DNA from 2 places in the Psychromonas sp. CNPT3 genome. Region 1 is predicted to be linked to the other one. Evidence: predicted binding sites of a transcription regulator. Region 1 holds the regulator's gene; the other holds the start of a gene.
What was found. Region 1 encodes FliA, which starts transcription of late flagellar genes. Its sites were predicted from a motif close to CTAAAGNTNNNNNNNNNNNNGCCGATA; they were not measured.
Positions count from the first base shown of each region.

Region 1 (4,852 bases):
CGCTAAGCTAGCAGCTCAATTTGCGATGAAATATGGCGCAGATCAAGTGGCGTTAATAACCACCGATACCTATCGGATCGGTGCGCATGAACAATTAGCAACTTACGGTAAAATAATGGGTTGTAGTGTCCGCGTCGCTAAAGATGCGGATGAATTATCAACAATATTATACCAATTTAGAGAAAAACGTTTGGTATTGATAGATACAGCAGGAATGGGGCAACGAGATATTCGTTTATCGGAGCAACTTGATACATTAATGCGTAATAATAGTGTTAATATTAAAAGCTATCTTGTGATATCTTCGACCTCACAACGACGCATTGTCGAAGAGGCCCTAGAGCATTTTAAAAGAATTCCGTTATCTGGTTGTATTTTAACCAAAATAGATGAAAGTATTGGCCTGGGTGAGGTGTTAAGTGTGATGATGCAGCATGCATTACCTATCGCTTATATGACAACGGGGCAACGCGTACCAGAAGATATTGAAATAGCAAATGTAGAGCGTTTAATCGCAAGTACTTTAGAGATGATGAAGCATCTCTTTGAAGATCAGCATCAGTGGTTTAGTAGCTTTGATGAATAGATAATTAATGATGATAATGAGTAGATTATGATTGCAGACCAAGCAAGTGGTTTAAGACGAATGAAACAAGGCCAAATTAAAGTCATTGCTGTCACCGGAGGAAAAGGCGGTGTAGGAAAAACAAATGTGACATTGAATATGGCGGTTTCCCTTGCTCAACGAGGTAAACGAGTGTTGGTGCTTGATGCCGATTTAGGTTTGGCAAATGTGGATGTTTTGTTGGGGATCCGCGTTACTAAGAATTTATCGCATGTTTTATCCGGAGAATGTACGCTTGATGAAGTGATCGTGACTGGCCCAAGTGGGGTGATGATAATTCCTGCAACCTCAGGATCACAATCTATGGTTGAGCTGAGTGATGTTGAGCATGCTGGCTTAATTCAAGCATTTAGCTCACTGCAGACGCCGATAGATATGCTATTAATTGATACCGCCGCCGGTATTTCTAATATGGTGGTGAGTTTTGCACAAGCTGCACAAGATGTGTTGATGGTTGTGTGTGATGAACCAACGTCCATCACAGATGCTTATGCACTGATCAAAATATTGAGTAAACAAAATGGCGTTTATCGCTTTAAAATCGTAGCCAATATGGTGCGCAGTTTACGTGAAGGACAAGATCTGTTTACTAAGTTAACGCGTGTAACGGATCGTTTCTTAGATGCATCCTTAGAGTTGGTCGCATGCATTCCGTTTGATGGGAATGTTCGTCAAGCGGTGCGCAAACAAAAAGTGGTTGTTGAAGCTTATCCTAAAACACCGGCTTCACTTGCATTTAAAGCATTAGCAAATCGGTCTTGTGATTGGCCTATCCCGCATCAGCCCGGTGGTCATTTAGAATTTTTCATCGAAAAATTATTACTAAATAATACAGACGAGCAACAATAAGTGAGCAGAGTGCAAGGTTATTACACGGATACAGCGGAGCTTATAGAAAAGCACACTGGATTAGTGCAAAAAATAGCCTATCATTTGATGGCGAGACTGCCAGCGAGTGTATTAGTTGATGATTTGTTGCAGTCTGGCATGATTGGTTTACTTGAAGCTGCACGTAATTTTGATGGCTCAAAAGGGGCCAGTTTTGAAACTTTTTCAGGGATCCGTATCCGAGGCGCAATGCTCGATGAAATGCGTCGAGGCGATTGGGTGCCTCGTTCTGTGCATAAAAACAGTCGCGAGATTAGTAATGCGATTAGTGCAGTGGAGAAGCGTAATGCTGGAGATGCGAAAGAAAGTGAAATAGCGTCACAGCTCGGCGTAACGTTAGCAAAATATCAACAAATGCTACGTGATGTTAATTGTGCGAAATTAGTTAACTACGAAGATTTAGGTGGTGCAGAAGCGACCTTTAGTAGTAGCGTTAATTCGGAGGTTGATCCAACCTTTAATTGTGTCAGTGAGAGTGAATATTCTGAACAATTATTGTTAATGATCAAACAATTGCCAGAGCGTGAAGCATTAGTATTATCATTGTATTATGATGAAGAACTAAATTTAAAAGAAATTGGCTTAGTGCTTGAACTCGGTGAGTCAAGGGTTAGCCAAATTCTCAGTCAGGCGTTACACCGCTTAAAAGCAAAAGCGCAGACTGTGTAGATTATAAGCAATATTTCAGCTAGGATAAGAGCTCGATCACAGTTGAGTTAAGAAGCTGAAATATCTGCGTTTATAATGGTGTGTTTTTATGATATGTATTTATATTTACTTTACGAGTGCAGAGTAGATAGTGGCAGTTTTTTTACTTAGGGGAATGTTTTGAACCGAAATATGAAAGTACTGATTGTTGATGATTTTTCAACAATGAGAAGAATAATTAAAAACTTATTAAGAGATCTAGGGTTCACGAATACCTTTGAAGCAGATGATGGCCATACGGCTCTACCGATGCTTAAAGATGGGGATTTTGAATTTGTAGTGACGGATTGGAACATGCCTATTATGCAAGGCATTGACCTTTTGAAAGAGATCCGCAAAGATCCTAAATTAAAACACCTTCCTGTTTTAATGGTAACAGCAGAAGCTAAGCGTGAACAGATCATAGAAGCTGCTCAAGCAGGCGTAAATGGTTATATTGTAAAACCTTTTACAGCGGGAACATTAAAAGAAAAACTCGATAAAGTTTTCCAACGATTAGGTTAAATACATGGCAAAGGAATTGATGCCACATCTTACTTTAGAGCAAGCTAGACAGTTAGTGCGTTATTTAGAAAATGAAGATGTTGCAAGTGCAAATGGAATTGTAGAATCGGCTAATGTGATACATGCTGAAACGGATGTTGTTTTTGATAAAGTTGGTGAGTTAACGCGTGAGTTACACGACGCTTTACAGGATTTTAGAAATGATACCCGTTTGATGGATCTGGCTGGAAAAGAGCTTCCGGAAGCAGAAAACCGTTTAAATTATGTGATTAAGATGACCGGCGAAGCTGCGAATACAACCATGGATGCTGTCGATGTTTGTCTTCCTATTGCGGACAAATTAGTCTCTGATTTAGAGAGTATATCTCCGAATTGGCAAGCATTAATGACGCGTCAGTTGGCACTTGGTGATTTTAAAAAATTATGTCATCAAGTCGAAGATTTACTGAAAGATTCAGAACAAGGTGCACTTAGTTTACGTGCTTCTTTGATGGATATTTTAATGGCTCAAGGTTTTCAGGATTTAACGGGACAAATTATTAGTCGCGTGATCTCGTTAGTACAAGAGATAGAGATAAAATTAGTACAGATATTAACGGTATGCTCTGCACCTGAAAATATCGTTGTTAAAGAAGAAACAGATCAGGCTGATATTAGTGCGGAAGGTCCAATTATTGATGCAAGTACCCGAGATGATGTGGTTAATGGGCAAGATGACGTTGATGATTTACTTTCTAGTTTAGGATTTTAAGGAAACAGAAAATGACATTTGAAGTAGATGAAGAGATCCTCCAGGACTTTTTAGTTGAAGCTGGAGAAATTTTAGAACTGTTATCTGAGCAATTAGTTGAACTAGAAAACAACCCCAATGATACTGAATTATTAAATGCTATTTTCCGTGGATTCCACACAGTAAAAGGGGGCGCTGGTTTCTTATCGCTCACCGAATTAGTCGAAACATGCCATGGGGCTGAAAATGTTTTTGACTGCTTACGTCAAAAACATCGCGAGGTGAACTCGTCTTTAATGGACACCATCTTAGCGGCCTTAGATGTTATCAATGAGCAATTTGACGCAGTGCAAACCGGTGATGTTGCTAATGCAGCGCCTCCAGAATTAGTGCAACAGTTACACCGCTTAAGTAGACCTGCCACTGAAGATGAGAGTGCTGAACCTGAAGCCACCGCGACGGAGTCTGTAGACACTCAGGGTAGTATTGATGATATTACTGAAAATGACTTTGATGCATTATTAAATGAATTACACGCCGAATCTGGCTCTAGCATTGAAGCTGCGGAAGCGAAGCCTGAAAATGCAGAAATTGGAGAAGATGAATTTGAATCATTACTTGATGAATTGCACGGTGTAGGGAAATCATTGCAAAATGCGGTAACAACGCCTGTTGCGCCATCAAATAGTAATGATATATCTGATGACGAATTTGAGTCAATGCTTGATGAACTCCATGGTAGTGGATCGCATAGCATAGCAAAACCAGCGCCAGCACCATTGACCTTCAGCACTGATGATATTTCTGATGATGAGTTTGAATCTTTATTAGATGAATTACACGGTGCAGGTAAAAGCGCTCAAAATACAACCGCGCCTGTCGCTGCCCCTGTCGCTGCCCCTGTAGAGCAAAAGAAAGAGCCAGTTGTTGTTAAAGAAGCGCCTAAAGCAACGCCTAAACCCGCGCCAGCTAAAGCGCCTCCAGCGAAAGCTAAAAAGACCGCCGTTGCTAAAGCGGAACCGACAGTACGTGTTGATACTGCGATCCTTGATGAAATCATGAACATGGTCGGTGAGTTAGTATTGGTACGTAATCGCTTAGTGAGTTTAGAGACAACCTCTGACAACGAAGAAATTTCTCGTGCTGTTGCTAACTTAGATATTGTTACTGGGGATTTACAAGGCTCGGTAATGAAAACACGTATGCAGCCTATCAAGAAAGTCTTTGGTAAGTTCCCGCGTGTAGTGCGTGATATTGCGCGCACATTGGGCAAGAATATTCGTTTAGAGTTGGTCGGTGAAGAAACAGATTTAGATAAAAACCTAGTGGAAGCTCTTGCTGATCCATTAGTGCATTTAATCAGAAATGCGGTAGATCATGGTATTGAAATGCCGGAC
Region 1 is NC_020802.1:2,472,464-2,477,315, reverse strand. Features, by position in the region: gene flhF (flagellar biosynthesis protein FlhF) at 1-586, shown strand, start outside; gene PCNPT3_RS10885 (MinD/ParA family protein) at 614-1,474, shown strand; gene PCNPT3_RS10880 (RNA polymerase sigma factor FliA) at 1,475-2,182, shown strand; gene cheY (chemotaxis response regulator CheY) at 2,342-2,725, shown strand; gene PCNPT3_RS10870 (protein phosphatase CheZ) at 2,730-3,476, shown strand; gene PCNPT3_RS10865 (chemotaxis protein CheA) at 3,488-4,852, shown strand, end outside.

Region 2 (4,852 bases), 1.4 Mb from region 1:
AACGGGTGATGTAAGATAATATCTTCTAAAATAGCGATCGCTTCATTGAGTTTATTTTGTAAATAATAGGTTTTCCCTAAACGAATGCTGGTTTGTATTACGGCGCGTTTATTGACGAGTTTTTTTAATATTTTTTCGGCGTCACTGTATTGCTCTGTTTTAATATAAATATCGGCGAGTATATTTTGACATAGTGTGCTGTATTTTGATGTGCTTTTAATTTTTTCATGGCATAAAAGAATGGCTTGGGTAAGATTATTGTCTTTTATCGCGTTTAAAATACCCATTAACATATCTTTTTTATGGGTAGCTTTAGTGAGTCTATTGAGTAATTGCGTCGGTGAAAAAGGTTTTATTAAATAATCATCGGGCGCTTTTTCAATAGCGCTTAATACCATATCTTGGTTACTGTTGCCGGTAACAATAAAGCATAACGCAGACACTAGAATAAGATTGCTGTTACGTAAGTAGTCGAGTAATTGTATGCCATTTCTACCCGCCCCTAAATGATAGTCAATAAAATAAACATCAAAAAAGTCACGATGGGCACAGTCGATTGCACTATCAGCACTGTCCGCAAAGGTAATGCTTTTTGCGCCTTGATGGCTGATCATCGCTTTGAGCATGACTGAAAATTCTTTTTGGTCATCAACGATAAGAATTTTTTTATTTTGATAGTTAAACATTAGTTCCCTGCTAACGTTAATAAGGATGTTTAGATGTTAACAGTAGACAGGAGATGTAAATATGCAAAAATACGAAATATAACAAAAAAATATAACAATAAAACCTAATAATAAAATATATATAAAAGAAAAATGGTGAAAAAAAGAAGGGCATATTATGATATCTGTGATATCTGTGATATCTGTGATATCTGTGAGATCAAGATCATTGGTCAGGTACGAGACTTTAATTCATCTTCGTTGTGGCATGCTGTTATAAGAAATTAATGTAGAACAATTCTGTTAAAATTTTGGTTCTAAAAGTATCAACAGGTGGGTGTTTTTTAATTTCTTTTTTCGATGTTAAATTCTTTTTGTAAATCATTATAGCGTTGTCGATGGTCGGGAGATAAATGTGTATTACGTAATAAATTAAATTTTGCTTGGCATGCTTGAAGTTGCTCTTGGCGCTGATGTTTTTCTTTGCTTAAAAGCTGCTTTAGATATACTTGTATACTGTTTAAAAGAGCGCCGGAGTTTAAAGGCTCTAATTTGAGGGCGCGATTAAACGATTGTAATGCGTAAACATAATTACCATTTCTAAAGGCATCAATTCCTTCTTTATTATGCGCTTTAAATGCACTGATACGCATACTTAAATTATTTCCTGTGTGCTCTTCAATATTAGCCTGCATCGTAGGATCGATAATATCACGTCGATTAAGCTCATCTAAATAGGGTTTTACATCATCAAATTCACCAATATCAAGCAGAGAAAGTACACTTTCACAGAGTGTCGTGGTGTCTATTTCATTAATGACTTTGTCACTGTTATGTATTGTTTTTAAAATAAGACGTTTTGCTTTTAAATGCTCATTTAAAGAAAAGAATATTTTGGCTTGGCAAAGAAAATCAAACTGATTAAAGTCAAAATTATCATTTCTGCCTTCTTCAAAGCGGCTTTGATAAAGTGCTGAATTGACCATTTTTAATATTGATTTTTTATTATTGATATCATCAGTAAACTGCGCATAATCAATAATGCTGTGAATGTAATTTGCTAAGTAGCAAGGGTCAGGATAGAAAGAGTTTCGACTTAAATTTAATATAGCGTGGTGGCTATTGAGCATAATTTTATGCTCATGCATCTCTTTTGCTAATAGTGCCACTTCTTGGTGACGCTCAATACTGTGATTGGTCATATTGGCAGCAGTGCTTAGCGTCGACAGCGCTTTATTATAATCACCCTTTTTTTTATAAGCGCGTGCTAACCATTCATACGCTTTTATTTGTAAAGGGCGGTGTAAAACAATGTCTTGTAAAATAGCGATAGCTTCGCTGAGTTTATCTTGCAGGTAATAGGTTTGGCCTAAACTAATACTGGTTTGCATTAATGCACGTTTATTGACTAATTCTTTTAATATGCTTTCTGCTTCAGGGTATTGCTCAGTTGTAATATAAATATCGGCGAGCATATTTTTACAAAGGGTGGTGTATTTAGGTTCTTTTTCAATTTTTTCTTTGCATAAAAAGATGGCTTGTGCATAATTTTTACTTTTTAATGCTTTCAAAATATCCATTAACATGTCTTTTTTCTGCGCCGCTTTAGTGAGCCTATTAAGTAGTTGTGTGGGCGAGAAAGGTTTCATTAAATAATCATCAGGGGCTTTTTCTATGGCGGTTAGGACCATGCCTTTGGTGTTATCTCCGGTAATGATAAAGCATAAAGCATGCACTGGAATAAGATTTTTTTTACGTAGGTGATCAAGTAATTGTATGCCATTTTTTCCCGCGCCTAAATTATAATCAACGAGATAAATATCAAAAAGACGACGATGGGCACAGCGCATCGCACTGTCAGCAGTATCTGCGAAGGTGATACTTTTTGCACCTTGATTGGTCAGCATTGTTTTGAGCATAACGTGAAATGCTTTTTGATCATCAACGATAAGAATTTTTTTATTTTTATAGCTAAACATTATTTCCTTGCTCTCTTTATGAAGCATTCTTTATATTAACAGGAAACAACAGGGGATTGTTATAAGTAGGCTAGAGATATAAGAAAAAGACTTTTAAATTAATAAGATACAATTGATTTTGGCAAGAAATGGTGGAGGGGGGTGGATTCGAACCACCGAAGCTTACGCGGCAGATTTACAATCTGCTCCCTTTGGCCACTCGGGAACCCCTCCTTTATTACGCAACCGATAATATCAGATTATTTCTGATTGTGAAGCTTAAATAGTAAATAACTGTGAAAAACATTAAATAAAATCAGATTGTTGCCGATATATCTTCTGTGTTTAATAAATAATGAATCATAGTATGAATGTTGAGCAAAACGCACCGGCTTTATTAATTAATGAATGGCAATTGGGATCGCAATTAAATATTGCGCTAACAAGCGGTGCTCGACATAAATTTAATTTGTTATTGAGTTTGCTCTCGAGCGATGTCCGAGATTTCTCACAATTTAGTCTAGCGGACAATAAAGAAGATCCACTAAAAAAATTAGCATTACGAGATGCATTTTGTTTAAGTGAGCCTCAACCATTAGTTAATGAGGGGATCACATTAACACAGGCAAAAGCGTTAAATAGTGACGTGCAGGCACAACGCTTCAGCAGTATTCGTTTACGTTATTTACTGAATAATGAAGCCTTGCTATCGCGTCAACCATCAGCGGATATTAGCAGTGATGTGGTGGATAATTTGTCGTTACTGGCGCAGCGCCGTCTTGCGGGGAAAATGCCACTCGCGGGGGCGTTAAGCGCGGATGTAAGCGGTGGCGTGGATCATCAACTGATGCAGAACCTACAGGCAATGCAACTCAGTGGTCGGCCTATAAAAATACATGCACATTATTAATCCTATCATCTCACCTGCATCGAGCGTATAAAAGCGCCACGTTTCTCTTTATTGCGAGAGAAAATGCAACAAGCCTTATTTGTGACGCCTGATCTTGTATTTATTTTCTTTTATGCCTTTATTTAAACACCACGGTGCGATTAGCGTAAACAAACACTTTATCGTCAATGAGATGCTGTAACGCACGGCTTAACACTGATTTTTCAACATCTCTGCCCACTTTGATCAGGCTCTCTACGTTATGAGCATGATCAATATGCGCAATATCTTGCGTAATGATGGGCCCTTCATCTAAATTGTTATTTACAAAATGGGCGGTTGCACCAATGATCTTCACGCCTCTATCAAAGGCTTGTTGATACGGCCTCGCACCTATAAAAGCGGGTAAAAAAGAGTGATGGATATTAATTAATCTATTGGCATAAGCGCTGACAAATTTAGGGCTTAATATGCGCATGTATTTCGCTAAAATGACGAGATCTGGCTGATAAGGTGCAATACATTGCATTATTTTATCTTCGTGCTCTTCTCTTGATATCCCTTCATGACTAATGCAATGGTAAGGAATGTTAAATTTAGTCACTAAATCTTCTAATATCGTGTAATTACCTATCACGGCTGCGATTTCGACATCCATTGAGCCATAAGTACTCTTCATCAGAATATCACCCAAACAGTGCGCTTCTTTCGTCACTAATATCACAATACGTTTACGCTGCTGTGAGACTAATTGACGACTTGAGCCTTTAGGTAAATAAAAATCTAAATCTTCGAGTAAGGTGCAATTATCAAAACACCCCTCGAGCTCGGTGCGCATAAAAAAACGTTGGTGTTGATGATCTACAAATTCATTGTTTTTAATAATGTTAAGTTGGTTTTTTTGGCAGACATTTGTAATGTGAGCAATGAGGCCTTTACTGTCAGGACAATCCGTTAATAATATTTTTTTTTGCATGGTTTTATTCCCTTAAATGCTTACATTTTTTATATTTTATTTGGCTACCACAAGGACAAAGATCATTGCGTTTAATCGTAATACTCTTATTCGCAGGATAAAAAACACCATCGCAATAGAACCAATGGTCATTTTTTTTTATAAAGTTGGAGCGTTCATGGTGGTAGGTGAGCGTGTCTGCTTCAATATAATAGGCTTTGAATTCCACAAACCCTTGCACTTTTAAACTTTCGGTCGCAATTATCTCTAAGTTTACCCATGTCAAACTGGGCTCAGATAATTGTTCCTTGGTTAACTCACCTCGAAAGTCTGCATCATAAGTATTAAATAAATACTCACCTAATTGCAAAATGAAGGCACTGTA
Region 2 is NC_020802.1:775,081-779,932, forward strand. Features, by position in the region: gene PCNPT3_RS03420 (response regulator) at 1-686, opposite strand, end outside; gene PCNPT3_RS03425 (tetratricopeptide repeat protein) at 1,010-2,644, opposite strand; tRNA gene PCNPT3_RS03430 (tRNA-Tyr) at 2,774-2,857, opposite strand; gene PCNPT3_RS13495 (VC2046/SO_2500 family protein) at 2,991-3,533, shown strand; gene purU (formyltetrahydrofolate deformylase) at 3,652-4,488, opposite strand; gene PCNPT3_RS03445 (YchJ family protein) at 4,493-4,852, opposite strand, start outside.
Region 2: PCNPT3_RS13495 (VC2046/SO_2500 family protein) is a predicted target of FliA. The motif match lies at 2,930-2,956, and genes of this name have one in related genera.